DNA from 4 places in the Streptomyces sp. NRRL S-920 genome. Region 3 is predicted to be linked to each of the others. Evidence: riboswitches for the same ligand, from Rfam matches in the RefSeq annotation. Region 3 holds a riboswitch; each other region holds the start of a gene.
The links. Region 3 has a riboswitch for cyclic di-AMP ahead of IG54_RS0107160 (M23 family metallopeptidase). Riboswitches for the same ligand answer to the same signal wherever they lie in the genome.
Positions count from the first base shown of each region.

Region 1: it holds a riboswitch for cyclic di-AMP, as region 3 does, so the genes downstream of both, IG54_RS0127790 (M23 family metallopeptidase) here and IG54_RS0107160 (M23 family metallopeptidase) in region 3, are expected to answer to the same signal.
Region 2: it holds a riboswitch for cyclic di-AMP, as region 3 does, so the genes downstream of both, IG54_RS0100370 (transglycosylase SLT domain-containing protein) here and IG54_RS0107160 (M23 family metallopeptidase) in region 3, are expected to answer to the same signal.
Region 4: it holds a riboswitch for cyclic di-AMP, as region 3 does, so the genes downstream of both, IG54_RS43900 (transglycosylase family protein) here and IG54_RS0107160 (M23 family metallopeptidase) in region 3, are expected to answer to the same signal.

Region 1 is NZ_JODF01000048.1:20,863-24,394, forward strand. Features, by position in the region: gene IG54_RS0127785 (aldo/keto reductase) at 1-692, opposite strand, end outside; gene IG54_RS0127790 (M23 family metallopeptidase) at 772-1,860, opposite strand; cyclic di-AMP (ydaO/yuaA leader) riboswitch at 1,872-2,019, opposite strand; gene IG54_RS0127795 (PP2C family protein-serine/threonine phosphatase) at 2,194-3,333, opposite strand; tRNA gene IG54_RS0127800 (tRNA-Met) at 3,524-3,532, opposite strand, start outside.
Region 2 is NZ_JODF01000001.1:97,549-101,080, forward strand. Features, by position in the region: gene hppD (4-hydroxyphenylpyruvate dioxygenase) at 1-962, shown strand, start outside; gene IG54_RS0100370 (transglycosylase SLT domain-containing protein) at 987-1,724, opposite strand; cyclic di-AMP (ydaO/yuaA leader) riboswitch at 1,728-1,883, opposite strand; gene IG54_RS0100375 (hypothetical protein) at 2,439-2,804, shown strand; gene IG54_RS0100380 (hypothetical protein) at 2,917-3,180, shown strand; partial or broken gene IG54_RS42410 (glycosyltransferase family 2 protein) at 3,226-3,532, shown strand, end outside.
Region 3 is NZ_JODF01000006.1:121,839-125,370, forward strand. Features, by position in the region: gene IG54_RS0107150 (M16 family metallopeptidase) at 1-535, shown strand, start outside; gene IG54_RS0107155 (M16 family metallopeptidase) at 532-1,917, shown strand; cyclic di-AMP (ydaO/yuaA leader) riboswitch at 2,114-2,276, shown strand; gene IG54_RS0107160 (M23 family metallopeptidase) at 2,289-3,092, shown strand; gene IG54_RS0107165 (GntR family transcriptional regulator) at 3,300-3,532, shown strand, end outside.
Region 4 is NZ_JODF01000064.1:1,318-4,849, forward strand. Features, by position in the region: gene IG54_RS0131295 (cytochrome P450 family protein) at 1-78, shown strand, start outside; gene IG54_RS0131300 (transglycosylase family protein) at 204-1,295, shown strand; cyclic di-AMP (ydaO/yuaA leader) riboswitch at 1,490-1,676, shown strand; partial or broken gene IG54_RS43900 (transglycosylase family protein) at 1,681-2,083, shown strand; partial or broken gene IG54_RS43905 (LysM peptidoglycan-binding domain-containing protein) at 2,203-2,406, shown strand; gene eno (phosphopyruvate hydratase) at 2,727-3,532, shown strand, end outside.

The DNA of each region.
Region 1 (3,532 bases), on a different contig from region 3:
GCGCTCTCCACCCGTGCGCCGGGGCGGTACTTGCCGGTGAGGAAGCCGGACGCGAGCGCGAAGTAGGGGACGGCCGCGAGGCCGGAGCGGGAGGCGACCGCCTGGAGCGGGCCCTCGTAGGTGTCGCGGGAGACGAGGTTGTAGTGCGGCTGGAGCGCGACATAGCGCGCGAGGCCCTCGCGGTCGGAGAAGTCGAGGGACTCCTGGAGCCGCTCGGGGCTGATGTTGGAGGCGGCGATGGCGCGCACCTTGCCGGCCTCGACCAGCTCGTCGAGCACCCCGATGACCTCCTCCACCGGGACCGACGGGTCGTCGTAGTGGGTGTAGTAGAGGTCGATGTAGTCGGTGCCCAGGCGGCGCAGTGACGCGTCGGCGGCCCTCTTGACGGTGTCGGCGGCGAGCCCCTTGTACTCGGGGTGGGCGCCCACCTTCGTCGCGATGACGACGTCGGAGCGGTTGCCGCGCTCGGCCAGCCACTCGCCGATGACGGTCTCGGACTCGCCGCCCTTGTTGCCCTCCACCCAGTGCGAGTAGGCGTCGGCGGTGTCGATGAAGTTGCCGCCCGCCGCGGTGTAGGCGTCGAGGACGGCGAAGGACGCGGTCCGGTCGGCGGTCCAGCCGAAGACGTTGCCGCCGAGGGCGAGCGGGAAGACTTCGAGGTCGGATCCGCCGAGGGTACGAAGAGGAGTCATGCATTCCTCAACGTCCTTGCCGGAAAACGAATTCCGGGAACTCCCCCAAGGGAACGTCAAGTCCGCCCTACGGGACCGCTCAGGGGTTGAGGCCCTTGCTCCGCAGCCAGGCCAGCGGGTCGATGGCGGCGCCGCCGGAGGTGCGGACTTCCAGGTGGAGGTGGGGCCCGGTGACATTGCCGGTCGCGCCGACGCGGCCGATGACGTCGCCCGTGCTGACCTTCTGCCCGACGCTCACGTTGAGGGAGGACTGGTGGCAGTACCAGACCTCGGTGCCGTCCGACAGCTCCAGGACCGTGCGGTAGCCGTACGCGCCCGCCCAGCCGGCTTCCTTGACGGTGCCGGTGTGCACGGCCTTGAGCGGGGTACCCGTCGGCGCAGCGAAGTCGAGACCGGTGTGCTGACCGGAGGACCACATCGAGCCCGAGTCACCGAAGTGCGAGGTCAGGGTGTACGAGGAGGTGGGGATGGCGTAGCTTCTCGCGAGCTTGGCGCGACGCTCGGCCAGGGCCTTGGCCTTGCGGGCCTCCTCCTCCTTCTTCTTCTTCGCGGCAGCCTTGGCATCGGCCTTGGCGTCGGCCTCGCGCTTGGCTTCCTTCTGCTGGGCGGCGGCCTCCTCGGCGGCCTTCTTGGCGGCGGCCTCCTCGGCAGCGGTCCGCACCGCGTCGTCCGCCTGGTTCTGCTGGCTCTCGGCCTGCTGCATGATGCGGGCGCGCAGGGCCTCGCCCGCGTCGGAGGTGCCCTGCCCCGCGTCGGCGGTGGTCATACCGGCGGTCGTGAGCGGAGCGCCGGCGGGGACGGCATCGGAGCCCGCGGCGTCCGGCGCGTCGTCGGATATCAGGGAGCCCACGCCCGGAAGGGACTTGGCCTCCGGCAGCGAGTCGGTGACGGCGCCCAGGTCGGGCATCGATATGGAGACCGGGGGCTTGCCGTCCTGCGCGGTGGCGATGCCGCCCGCGCCGACGGCGGCGATGACGCCGACGCCCAGCACGGTGGAGCTGCGGGCGAGCCCGCCGCCGCCCTTCTTGTGCACACGGTGCCTGCCGCGGACGGGACGGACGGACTCCTCAGTGGGATTCCATTCCTCCCAGGTCTCCTGGTCGTACCCACCGAAATCGTCGTCGTTCGGTATGTACACGGCTTGGGGGGCAGGCCGGTTGGACGCCACTGGGGCGCACTCCTTTCCTTCCTTCTCGCCTACCGGGTTAGCTGACGGGTTCGGAGCAGGAAGGTCTCCTACGAACAGCTGGCACGGATGCACAGATGCCCGATTCACCCCAAGTTGGTGGTTCCCCGGCTCCCTTGCGGGATTAGGCGTGTGCGCACGGAGCCGCCTCTAGTGACGGCTGGGACGACCGTGCTGCGTTATCGAACGTTAATAGACAGGGGGTCCGTATTCCAAGCTGTTCCGGTTGATCGTTAACGCGGACCCCCGCCCACCCGCCACCGGAACTTCACATTCCCTTGACAGGACGTCAATTGTTCTGCGGAGCGGTGCACTTCAGTCACGGCCGGTGACCTCGGCGTCCCCGGCCGTCGGCCGCCGCACCGCGAGCAGCGCCATGTCGTCCGTCGCCGCGCCCCCGGTGTGCCGCCGTACCTCCTGCGCGAGCGCGGCGAGCAGCGCGTGCGGCCCCTCGCGGCCGGGGAAGATCCGCCCGCCGAGCCGGGTCGCGGGATCGTAGAACTCCCCCGCGGCGTCCCGCGCCTCCGAGAGGCCGTCTGTGTAGAAGAGCAGCATCGCGCCGGGCGGGAACTCCGACTCGTCCGCCCGGTCCGGCCAGAACCCCAGCTCACCCATGCCGAGCGGCAGCGCGGGCTCGCTCGCGGAGAGCACGCACAGCCGTCCGTCGCCGCGCAGCAGCAGGGGCGCCGGGTGCCCTCGGTTGACCAGCCGTACGGCCCCTTCGCCGTGCCGGATCTCCGCGAGGACGGCGGTGGTGAACCCCTCGAAGGCGTCGAGCCCGTCCCGCCGCATGCCTTCCCGCGCGAGCGCCCGCTCCAGGCGCTCCGCCACGGCCTCCAACGTGGCCTCCTGCTCGGCGGCCTCCCGGAACGCCCCGATGACGACGGCGACGGCCGCCACCGCGCCCATGCCCTTCCCCCGTACGTCCCCGACGACGAGCCGTACGCCGTGCGGGGTGTCCTGTACGGCGTACAGATCACCGCCGATGAACGCGTCGGCCTGCGCGGCCTCGTACCGCGCCGCGATGTCGAGCCCGCCGATGCGGGGGTCCGGCTGCGGCAGGACGGCGCGCTGGGTGGCCTCGGCGATGGAGCGGGCGGTGGCGAGGCGGTCGTATCCGCGGTGGATGACGCGGTTGATGACGATCGCGAGGGCGGCGACGGTCGCCACGGTGACCAGCTCGGTGACGGCCTCGACATGGCTGGTGTTGGTGTTGCCGTAGTGCAGTACGAGGACGGAGACGGAGGCCGCGATGCCCATGAGAACGGTGTGGAGCAGCGAATAGAAGGGGGCCGCGATCAGCGGGGCGGCGGTGAAGAGCGGGGCGGCGGTGAACTCGGCCGGGGTCGAGGCGTCGTACACGATCCCGACGGCCAGGAGCAGGACGGGCAGGGCGCGGACGAGGGCCCGCTCGTGCGCGGTGGTCCCGCCGCCCATTCCGCCACGCTGCCCCACCGCTTGTCTCCCGCCGAGTCCGCGCCCATCACCGCGCCGCACTCAGGCTTCCCGGAGCGGGGTGCGGGGGCGACCTGGTGGGGGCCGAGCGGGTTACGCACGTCCTGGGTGCCGCACGCCCTCTTGGCACACGGGGCCGGAAAACACCCAGGGCCGGAAGCGATGAACGCTTCCGGCCCTGGGTCTTCAGTAGCGGGGA
Region 2 (3,532 bases), on a different contig from region 3:
AGTGCTCGTACGTCCTGCGCGCCGGCGCCACACGGTTCGTGGTCACAGGTCCGACGCGGTCGCGCACCGCGCTCGGCGAGCACGTCGCCGAACACGGCGACTCGGTGTTCGACGTAGGGATCCGGGTCTCGAACGTCGAGGCCGCCTTCCGGCACGCGGTCGCCGCCGGGGCGAGCGGCCTCGATGAGCCGCACGAACTGCGAGACGCGGACGGTGCGGTCCGGCTGGCGAGCTTCGCGGCCTACGGCCCGGTCCGGCACACCTTCGTCGACCGGTCGGCGTACCGCGCCGCCTATCTCCCCGGCTACCAACCGTGCCCGCACACGTTTCCCCAACCGCCCCCCGTACCGTATTTCACGGCGATCGACCACTGCGTCGCCGCCGTCGAAGCGGGCCGGATGGACGAATGGGTCGACTTCTACCAGCGTGTCCTCGGCGGCGAACTGCTGGCGGAGTTCATCGACGGGGAGATCTCCACGCGGTACTCGGCGCTGCGTTCGAAGGTGGTCGCCGACAGGTCGCGCCGGGTCAGGTTCCCCGTCGTCGAACCCGCGCCGTCGGAGCGCGCCAGCCAGGTCGAGGAGTTCCTGCGCTTCCACGGCGGCCCGGGGGTACAGCACGTGGCACTCGCGACCGGCGACATCCTGCGCGCCGTGGACGGCATGCGCGCGGCCGGAGTTCAGTTCCTGCCGGCCCCGGCCGCGTACTACGAGGACCCGGGCCTGCTCGCCCGCATGGGCCCGATCAGCTCGCCGATCAGCGAGCTGCGTGACCGCGGGGTCCTGGTCGACCAGGACGAGAACGGCCACCTCCTGCAAATCCTCACCAAGCCCGTGCAGGACCGGCCGACCGGCTTCTTCGAGCTGATCGAGCGGCACGGCTCGGAAGGCTTCGGGGTCGGCAACTTCGCCGCCCTCTTCCACGCCATCGAACGGGAGCAGGACCGACGCGGCAACCTGTGAGCCGCCGAGGCCTGGCGCCGAGGCCTAGTACGGACCGTTCACATTGTCGATCGAGCCGTAGCGGTCGGCCGCGTAGTTGCAGGCGGCCGTGATGTTGGCGACGGGGTCGTAGCTGTCCAGCGACGTGCCCGGGACGTGGTACGCGGCGAACGTGGGGGCGATGACCTGGAGGAGCCCCTTGGACGGGGTGCCGGCGACCGCGTTGGAGTCCCAGTTGTTGATGGCCAGCGGGTTGCCGGAGGACTCGCGCATGACGTTGCGGTGGATGCCCTCGTAGGAACCGGGTATGCCGTGCTGGGCCATGATGTCGAGCGACTCCCTGATCCAGCCGTCGAGGTTGTTGGCGTAGGTCTTCTTCGCCGGGGCGGCGGCAGGCACGGCCGCACGCTCGGAGCGGTCCGCCCGCTCGGCGGACGCGGGGGAGGCGTCCGTCTTCTTCGCGGGCTCCGCCGCGCCCTTCGCGCCGAGCGTGAGCTTGAGGCCGGGGTGGATCAGCTTCGGGTCGCCGCCGAGGACGCCGCGATTGTCCTCGTACAGCTTCTTCCAGCCACCGCTCACGGAGTGCTCCCGGGCGATCTTGGAGAGGGAGTCGCCCGCGACGACGACGTACGTGCTCGCGTCCGCGGCCGGCTTAGGGGCCGCGCCGGCGCTCGTCGCGCCCAGCACCGGCAGGACGAGGACGGCTCCACCCGTTCCCGCGGCGGCGATACCGCGGTTGAGCGATCTGGACTTCGGACGGCGGTGCTTTCCCTTTGCGGGCATGAAAAAGTTCCTCTCCGTCGCCTGCGAGGTGAGCTGTCGGGTTTGGACGGGAGCTGTCCCGGCGCATTTGAACGCGCCTTCACCCCGAGCCGTTCCGGAAACCGGATCGGCGGCTTACCTGGGTCCCCCGCTCCTGCCGTGGGTGAGTGAGTGGAAGGGTTTCCGGGCAGCGGCAGGATTCGGCGTTCCGCCCGGATTGACGGTGACATTAAGCGAGAAAGGCGGGACGGAACAAGGCGGGAATTCACACAGGCGAATACGGAGAGTCGTCCTGGGGAGTCAGAACTCCTCGCTCTTTCTGATCAACAAAGCCAACTCGCTTTGCGGGGAACGGAAATGCGCGCGGTGGCCCTAATGATCACGGCTGTCGGCGTGACCCATTTCACTGAATGGGGAGGGGGGAATTCGGGGCTATCGTGATTTCCGCTGCAAAGAAGGACATATCGCACCCCCTGTCTCCGTGGGCATGCCACTCCAAGGGGACCTGTGACCCCACCAGGCCCTGATCGTTGTAGGGGTGCTCGGAGCGCCCCCGCTTCGTCCGAGGAGGAGAGCCTTTCCGCTCCTTGCCCCCAGCCCCCGCCAGGCACAATCGAGTTGGCTGCCCCTTGGATACGACCAGCCCGCACGAACCCCCCGCCGTGTCCGCCACCGCGGAGGCACGCGGCGACCGTCGAACGGCTGCGCCACGACCCGCTCGCCCCGGGCAACCCGATGGTCGACGCCAGCACCCCCAGCCAGTACTCCTCGCCCTGGACGGTGCTCCTCGGCGCGTCGGCCAAGCTGACGGGGCTCGGACCGTTCACCCTGCTCCGCGTCGCGGCACTGGCCTCGCTCACCCTGCTCGGCACAGGCGTCTGGCAGTTCACGCGCACGTTCACCAGGCATCGCTCGGCGCCCGCGCTGGCCCTTCTGTGTCTGCTGCTCCTGTGGGGCCCTCTGCGGACTCACCGGGACCGGCGGGATCCGCTCGTCGTCTTCTTCGCTCTCGGCGCGATGGTGGTTGCGGCAGGGGCCGCGAGCGGGCACTGGTGGTCGAGAACGGCCCTCGATTCGCGCGCGTCAGCTGCGCCGGGGTGACCTGGACAGTGCTGCTTTTCGGGGCCTGGACGCAAACGGGAGCACTCGGGTATGTCGTTCGTGCGGACGCGCTGCCCGAAGCGATCGAGCGCAGAACTATTTCGCTTCGCGCATGGTGCCCGCGTACGGGCCATACACCGTGGCCACCGGATACCCGGACTTCTTTCTGCCCGAGGAACGGCAGCGCAGGAAGACGGTCGAGCGCTACTTCGCTCCCGGCGCCGATCGCGAGGACCGCGTCGACGCGCTGCTCCGCTATCACGCCAAGTGGATTATCCAGACGAGGGGCGAGGGCGGACGGCCCGAGGGCGATCAGGCCCTGCGGAAAACCGCCACCGGGCCGACAGGGCAAGTCCTTTACGAAGTGGTCGGGTGACGGGCATTCCAGGACCACGGGAGATGGGCATGTGTGGGAGAGGAAATGCGTGTGTCTGATAGCCACCGTGGGCGCCACGGCAGAGAGCACGACGACGGGGCGGAGACGACGTCGCGTACCCCCGATGTAACTGTCGTCGTCATTGTCTACAACGACCCGCAAAAGCCTGCCCCGTGCCGTGGCGTCAGTGCTCAACCAGTCGCTGCGCAATCTCGAAGTGATCATCTGCGACGACCGCTCGACGGACGAGACCCCCTCGATCGCCCGCCAGTTGAGGGAAATGCGACCCCCGGGTGCGCTATCTGCGGCTGAGCAAGAACAGCGGGGGGTGCGGCGCCCCGCGCAACGCCGG
Region 3 (3,532 bases):
CACGCGCGCGTGCGACGCGGCCGACCTGGCGCTGACCGTCCTCGGCAGCGGCGACTCCTCCCGGCTCTACAACCGGCTCGTGCGCCGCGACCGTACCGCCGTCGCGGCCGGTTTCGGTCTGCTCCGTCTCGCGGGCGCCCCCTCGCTCGGCTGGCTGGACGTGAAGACCTCCGGCGATGTCGAGGTCCCGGTCATCGAGGCCGCCGTCGACGAGGAACTCGCCCGGTTCGCCGCGGAGGGCCCCACTCCGGAGGAGATGGAACGCGCCCAGGCGCAGCTGGAGCGCGAGTGGCTCGACCGGCTCGGCACGGTCGCGGGCCGCGCGGACGAACTCTGCCGGTACGCGGTCCTGTTCGGCGACCCGCAGCTCGCCCTCACCGCCGTCCAGCGCGTCCTGGACGTCACCGCGGAGGAGGTCCAGGAGGTCGCCAAGGCCCGCCTGCGTCCCGACAACCGCGCGGTCCTCGTGTACGAGCCCGTGACGGCCACCGACGGCGCCGACGAGACCGACGAGGAAGAGGAGGCGGCGAAGTGAGCGAGGCCGCGACGATGCAGTTCCACCCGCAGCCCCAGGCCGGCCAGGCCAAGCCGTGGGCCTTCCCCGCCCCCGAGCGCTCCACCCTGGCCAACGGCCTCACGGTGCTGCGCTGCGACCGCCCCGGCCAGCAGGTCGTCGCCGTCGAGGTCAACCTCGAGGCGCCTTTGGACGCCGAGCCGGAGGGCCTCGACGGCGTCGCCACCATCATGGCGAGGGCCTTCAACGAAGGCACCGACAAGCACTCCGCGGAGGAGTTCGCCGCCGAGCTGGACCGCTGCGGCGCCACGATGGACGCGCACGCCGACCACCCCGGCGTCCGGGTCTCCCTCGAAGTCCCGGTCTCCCGCCTCCCGAAGGCGCTCGGCCTGCTCTCCGACGCCCTGCGCGCCCCCGCCTTCGCGGACAGCGAGATCGAGCGCCTCGTACGCAACCGCCTGGACGAGATCCCGCACGAGGCCGCCAACCCCGCGCGCCGCGCCGCCAAGGAGCTGTCCAGGCAGCTGTTCCCGGCGACCTCGCGCATGTCCCGCCCCCGCCAGGGCAGCGAGGAGACGGTCGCGGCCATCGACTCGGCCGCGGTGCGCGCCTTCTACGAGAAGCACGTCCGCCCCGCCACGGCCACCCTGGTGGTCGTCGGCGACCTCGCGGGCACCGACCCGGACGCCGTCCTCGCGGACACCGTGGGCACCTGGACGGGTGGCACCGCCGAGGCCCGCCCGATGCCGCCGATCACCGCCGACGACACGGGCCGCGTCGTCATCGTGGACCGCCCCGGAGCCGTCCAGACGCAGCTCCTCATCGGCCGCATCGGGCCGGACCGGCACGACAGGGTCTGGCCCGCCCAGGTCCTCGGCACGTACTGCCTGGGCGGCACCCTCACCTCCCGTCTGGACCGCGTCCTGCGCGAGGAGAAGGGATACACCTACGGCGTACGGGCGTTCAGCCAGGTCCTGCGCTCCGCCCCGGACGGCACGGGCGCCGCGATGCTCGCCATCAGCGGATCGGTGGACACGGAGTCCACGGGGCCCGCGCTCGACGACCTCTGGAAGGTCCTGCGCACGCTCGCCGCGGAGGGCCTGACCGACGCCGAGCGCGACGTGGCGGTGCAGAACCTGGTGGGTGTGGCCCCGCTCAAGTTCGAGATGGCCGCCTCCGTGGCCGCCACGCTGGCCGACCAGGTCGAGCAGAACCTCCCGGACGACTTCCAGGCGCAGCTCTACCGGCAGTTGGCGGCGACCGGCACCGTGGAGGCCACCGCGGCCGTCGTGAGCGCCTTCCCGGAGGACCACTTGGTGACGGTCCTCGTCGGGGACGCCGCACGGATCGAGGAGCCCGTCAAGGCGCTCGGCATCGGCGAAGTGAGTGTGGTCACGGGCTGAGTGACAGGCAGGACATATCGGGACCCCGGCGACCTTTTCGGCCGCCGGGGTTCTCATATGTCCGAATTCATATGGAGGTTGCCTGTCTGCCGTGTGGCGTGCGCTACAAAAGTCGCGTTCTGTTTGTCGATTGACAGAGGGCACGTTTAGCGTCAGTCCGTCTGTTCGTCACGCAGTACGTCGCACCCGCGGCACCGGACAGTCATCGCCGAGTCCCCGTACGGCGCGAGCCAGGGGAGCCGGGGACCCACATGTCCCCTGGGGTGAATCGGGCACCTTGCCGTCAGGCGAGGGACTCGTAGGAGACCTTCCTGCTCCGAACCCGTCAGCTAACCCGGTAGGCGAGAAGGAAGGAAAGGATCAGCCGCTTCATGGCGTTCACCCGTGCCACCGGGAAGCACCGTCGTCCCAGCCGCCTCACCCGCACCACTGCGAACGTCGCGGGCGTCGCCGCGCTCACCACCACCGGCGTCATCGGAGGCATGGCCGCTCCCGCGCTCGCCGCCGCCGACGACGCGGCCGTCGAGCACACCGGGCTCACCCAGGCGATATCCGTCGGCGGTTCACTCGCCGAGACGATCGACGCGCAGGCCGCCGCCCAGCGGCAGGCCGCCGACGACGCGGCCGCCGCCAAGCTGGCCGAAGCGGCCGCCAAGAAGAAGGCCGCGGAGGACAAGCGCAAGGCCGAGGCCGAGGCCAAGGTGAAGGCCAAGAAGGAGCGCGAGGCCAAGGAGCGCGCCGCCCGCGAGGCCGAGCGCAAGCGCCTGAACACCTACGTCTCCCCGATCGCCGGCTCGTACGTCTCCACGGGCTACCAGACCGGTGGCGCCATGTGGTCCTCCGGCAGCCACACGGGCGTCGACTTCCACGCCGCGTCCGGCACCACGGTCCACGCCGTCGGCGGCGGCACCGTCGTCGAGGCGGGCTGGGGCGGCGCCTACGGCAACAACGTCGTGATCAAGATGAACGACGGTACGTACACCCAGTACGGCCACATGTCGTCCCTCAGCGTCACCGTCGGCCAGACGGTCACCCCGGGCCAGCAGATAGGCCTCTCGGGCTCCACCGGCAACTCCAGTGGCCCGCACCTCCACTTCGAGGCCCGCACCGGCGCCGAGTACGGCTCGGACATCGACCCCGTGGCGTACCTCCGCTCGCACGGCGTCAACGTCTGACCGCCCCGCACTTCACCGAAGGCCCCGGCTCTCCCGAGCCGGGGCCTTCGTCGTTTCCGGACCGACCGTTTCCCGGCCCGTTCGCCTTTGGCCAAAAGATATCCATGGATTCCGACCCGCCATCGGAAAATCCGATGCCCTGCAATAGAGTCGCTGAACGAGCGTCGGTCGACCGCGTTTCGCGGGGATTAAGGCGGAGGTCCGGTCATGCGCATTCCCGCGCACTCGGTATGCACGGCCATCCGGGACGACATTGTCTCCGGTGTCTACGAAAGGGGCGGTCGGCTCGCCGAGGAGCTTCTCGCGCGCCGGTACGGCGTCTCGCGCGTCCCTGTGCGCGAGGCCCTGCGCACCCTGGAGGCCGAGGGCTTCGTCGTCACGCGGCGGCACGCGGGCGCCTGCGTCGCCGAGCCCACGGAGCAGGAGGCCGCCGACCTCCT
Region 4 (3,532 bases), on a different contig from region 3:
GGGCTGATCATGCGCGGACTGCGCACCCTGCCGGTGGAGTTCACAACCGCACAGAACCGACCGCCGAGCGAGCCATAGCTGACGGGCCGTCATAAATGTGATGTGCACGTGATCTCCGCTGCATCGACTTGTGACAAGCGTTCGACTGCGGCTACCTTCACGTCGACTCGGGCACCCGGTGCCCAAGTCGCCGCAATAGTCTCGTGAAAGGCAACCGCATGCTCTCCGGCAATGGTCGTCACCGACGCCCCCGCCAGGCCCCGGCCCTGATCGTCGCGGCGGGAGTCACCGGATCCGCCATCGCCATCCCACTCCTCGGAGCCACCGGCGCGAGCGCCGCCGAGACGGTGACGTGGGACAAGCTCGCCCAGTGCGAGAGCGGCGGCGCGTGGAGCGCCAACCCGGGGAACGGTTACTACGGAGGACTCCAGCTCTCCCAGGAGACGTGGGAGCAGTACGGCGGCCTCGACTACGCGCCGAGCGCGGACCAGGCCTCCAAGTCCCAGCAGATCGCCGTGGCCGAGAAGGTCCTCGACGCCCAAGGCCCCAAGGCCTGGCCGAGTTGCGCCCCGATCGCCGGACTCACCGACGGCGGCGCCGAGGCCGACGTGGACCCGGGCGACCCGGTCCCGCCGGAGTCCACCGACTCGACCGATTCCGGAAAGTCCCCGGACAGGGGGACGGACAAGAAGGCGGACAAGAGGAAGGGCGAGGAGGGCGGCTCGGCGGACGACGACAAGTCCTCCGACTCCGGCGAGCCGTCCGACGACACGTCAGACACCCCGGGCTCCGCCGACGACGCGAGCGCCACCCCCGGCTCCGACGGCGCCTCACGAGACAAGAATCACGACGAGTCGGGCGAGAAGGACGACAAGGACGGCAAGGGCAAGGCGGACGACTCCGGCAAGTCCGGCCGCAAGGACGGCACTTCCTCCGACGGCTCGGGCGCCTCGGACGACTCGGGCTCCGACTCCGGTGACCCGGCCGCCCCTTCCGGCGACTCCGCCCCCGGGCGCCACCGTGGCGACCGCGCGACCGAGGGCCCCGCCGCGGGCAGCGAGAGCGGCAGCGGCGGCGACCGTCCGGGACGGCACGCCTCGCGCGGCGCCGAACGTACGGAGAAGGTCGCCGACGGGACGTACACGGTCCGCTCCGGGGACAACCTCTCGGCCATCGCCGACGACCTGGACGTCAAGGGCGGTTGGCACGGCCTCTATGCCGAGAACAAGAAGACCGTCGGCGACGACCCGGACCTCATCCTCCCCGGTCAGAGCCTCGATTTGGGCGAAAAGTAGGGGTAGTTGACGAACCGTCCAGGGGGTACTTCGCGCTGAATGTCCGCATTGGTGCGAGTGAGAGATGGGTCTCAGAAGCCCTGATCGTCTTTGAAATTCCGGCGATCGCGTGACTACGGTCGTCACCGCTCGCCATTGGTGGGCCCCGCCGGTCGGTACGCCGAATCCTGCCAACGGCCGGACGGGAACAGTCGTCGCTTATAGCGCCGTAGGCAGGAGCGGGGGACCCAAGGTAAGCGCCGGGTCCGCACGTCGGCTTCCGAGAGGGAGCGGGACGTACGGGACCGGCTAGGGGTGAAGTCGCACTCGGGAGAGTGCGACCGGGCAACTTCACTGGCCCGAACCCGACAGCTCACCTCGCAGGCGTCGGTGAGGGGATCAACTCATGCTGTTTTCCAGCAAGGGCAAGCACCGCCGTCCGTCCAAGGCCACCCGTGTCGTCACGCTCGCCGGTGTCACCGGTGCCGCCGTGGCCGCCCCGCTGATGGCCGCGGGCTCCGCCTCCGCCGCCACCCCCCAGGAGTGGGACGCCGTCGCCCAGTGCGAGTCCGGCGGCAACTGGTCGATCAACACCGGCAACGGCTACCAGGGCGGTCTCCAGTTCTCGCCGTCCACCTGGGCCGCCTACGGCGGTACGAAGTACGCGCCCACCGCCGACAAGGCCTCCAAGGCCCAGCAGATCGAGATCGCCGAGAAGGTCCTCGCCGGACAGGGCAAGGGTGCCTGGCCGTCCTGCGGCGTCGGCCTCTCGGGCGCCTCGCCCAGCAGCGGCGGCGGCTCGCAGGAGCAGGCCCCGCAGCAGCAGAGCAAGCCGCAGCCGCAGCAGACGCAGCAGCAGGCCGCCCCGCAGCAGCAGGCCGCGCCGAAGCAGGCCGCCCCGAAGCCGCAGCCCGCGCCGCAGACCGAGTCGAAGAAGACCGTCGAGACCCCGACCGGCAAGAAGGTCGAGAAGGGTGACGGCGAGTACAAGGTCAAGACCGGCGACACGCTGTCCAAGATCGCCGAGGCGCACGACGTCAAGGGCGGCTGGCAGAAGGTCTACAAGCTCAACGGCGACATCATCGACGACGCCGACTTCATCTTCCCGGGCCAGCAGCTCCACCTGAGCTGACCCGTCCGCGGCCGTGCCTCGGCGGACGCACGGCCGCTTCCCCGTCCCCACGGGCTCCCCGCCCCGGTGCGCGTATCCCCCGTACGCACCGGGGCGGGGCCATGTCCGCCAACGCTCCGCCGACTGCGAACAGACCTCGCTACCGGTGAGTAGAAACACGGGCTTCCGTCCCGTTTCCCCAGTATTTGGGCCGTTGTCCGTCCCACGGGACGGGCGGTCGGCTGGCCGAAGCCTCCGGGCCGGTTAGGCTCGGGAGACGCAGGGCCGAAGCGGCCCCGCGTAATCGTGTTTACGCGTCACACTCCCAGAAGGAGATGCTCGTGCCGTCCATCGACGTCGTCGTAGCCCGGGAAATCCTGGACTCCCGAGGCAACCCCACGGTCGAGGTCGAGGTCGGCCTCGACGACGGCAGCACCGGTCGTGCCGCCGTTCCGTCCGGTGCCTCCACCGGTGCCTTCGAGGCCATCGAACTCCGCGACGGTGACCCCAACCGTTACCAGGGCAAGGGTGTCGAGAAGGCCGTCCTCGCCGTCATCGAGCAGATCGGCCCGGAGCTGGTCGGCTACGACGCCACCGAGCAGCGCCTCATCGACCAGGCGATGTTCGACCTGGACGCCACGGACAACAAGGCCTCGCTCGGCGCCAACGCCATCCTCGGCGTCTCCCTCGCCGTCGCGCACGCCGCCTCCGAGGCCAGCGACCTGCCGCTCTTCCGCTACCTCGGCGGCCCGAACGCGCACCTGCTGCCCGTCCCGATGATGAACATCCTCAACGGCGGGTCGCACGCGGACTCCAACGTCGACATCCAGGAGTTCATGATCGCGCCGATCGGCGCCGAGTCGTTCTCCGAGGCGCTGCGCTGGGGCACCGAGGTCTACCACACGCTGAAGAAGGTCCTGAAGAGCAAGGGCCTGGCCACCGGCCTCGGCGACGAGGGCGGCTTCGCCCCGAACCTCGACTCCAACCGCGCCGCCCTGGACCTCATCCTCGAGGCCATCAAGGAGGCCGGTTACGTCCCCGGCGAGCAGATCGCGCTCGCCCTCGACGTCGCCGCGTCCGAGTTCTACAAGGACGGCACCTACCAGTTCGAGGGCAAGTCCCGCACGGCCGCCGAGATGACCGAGTA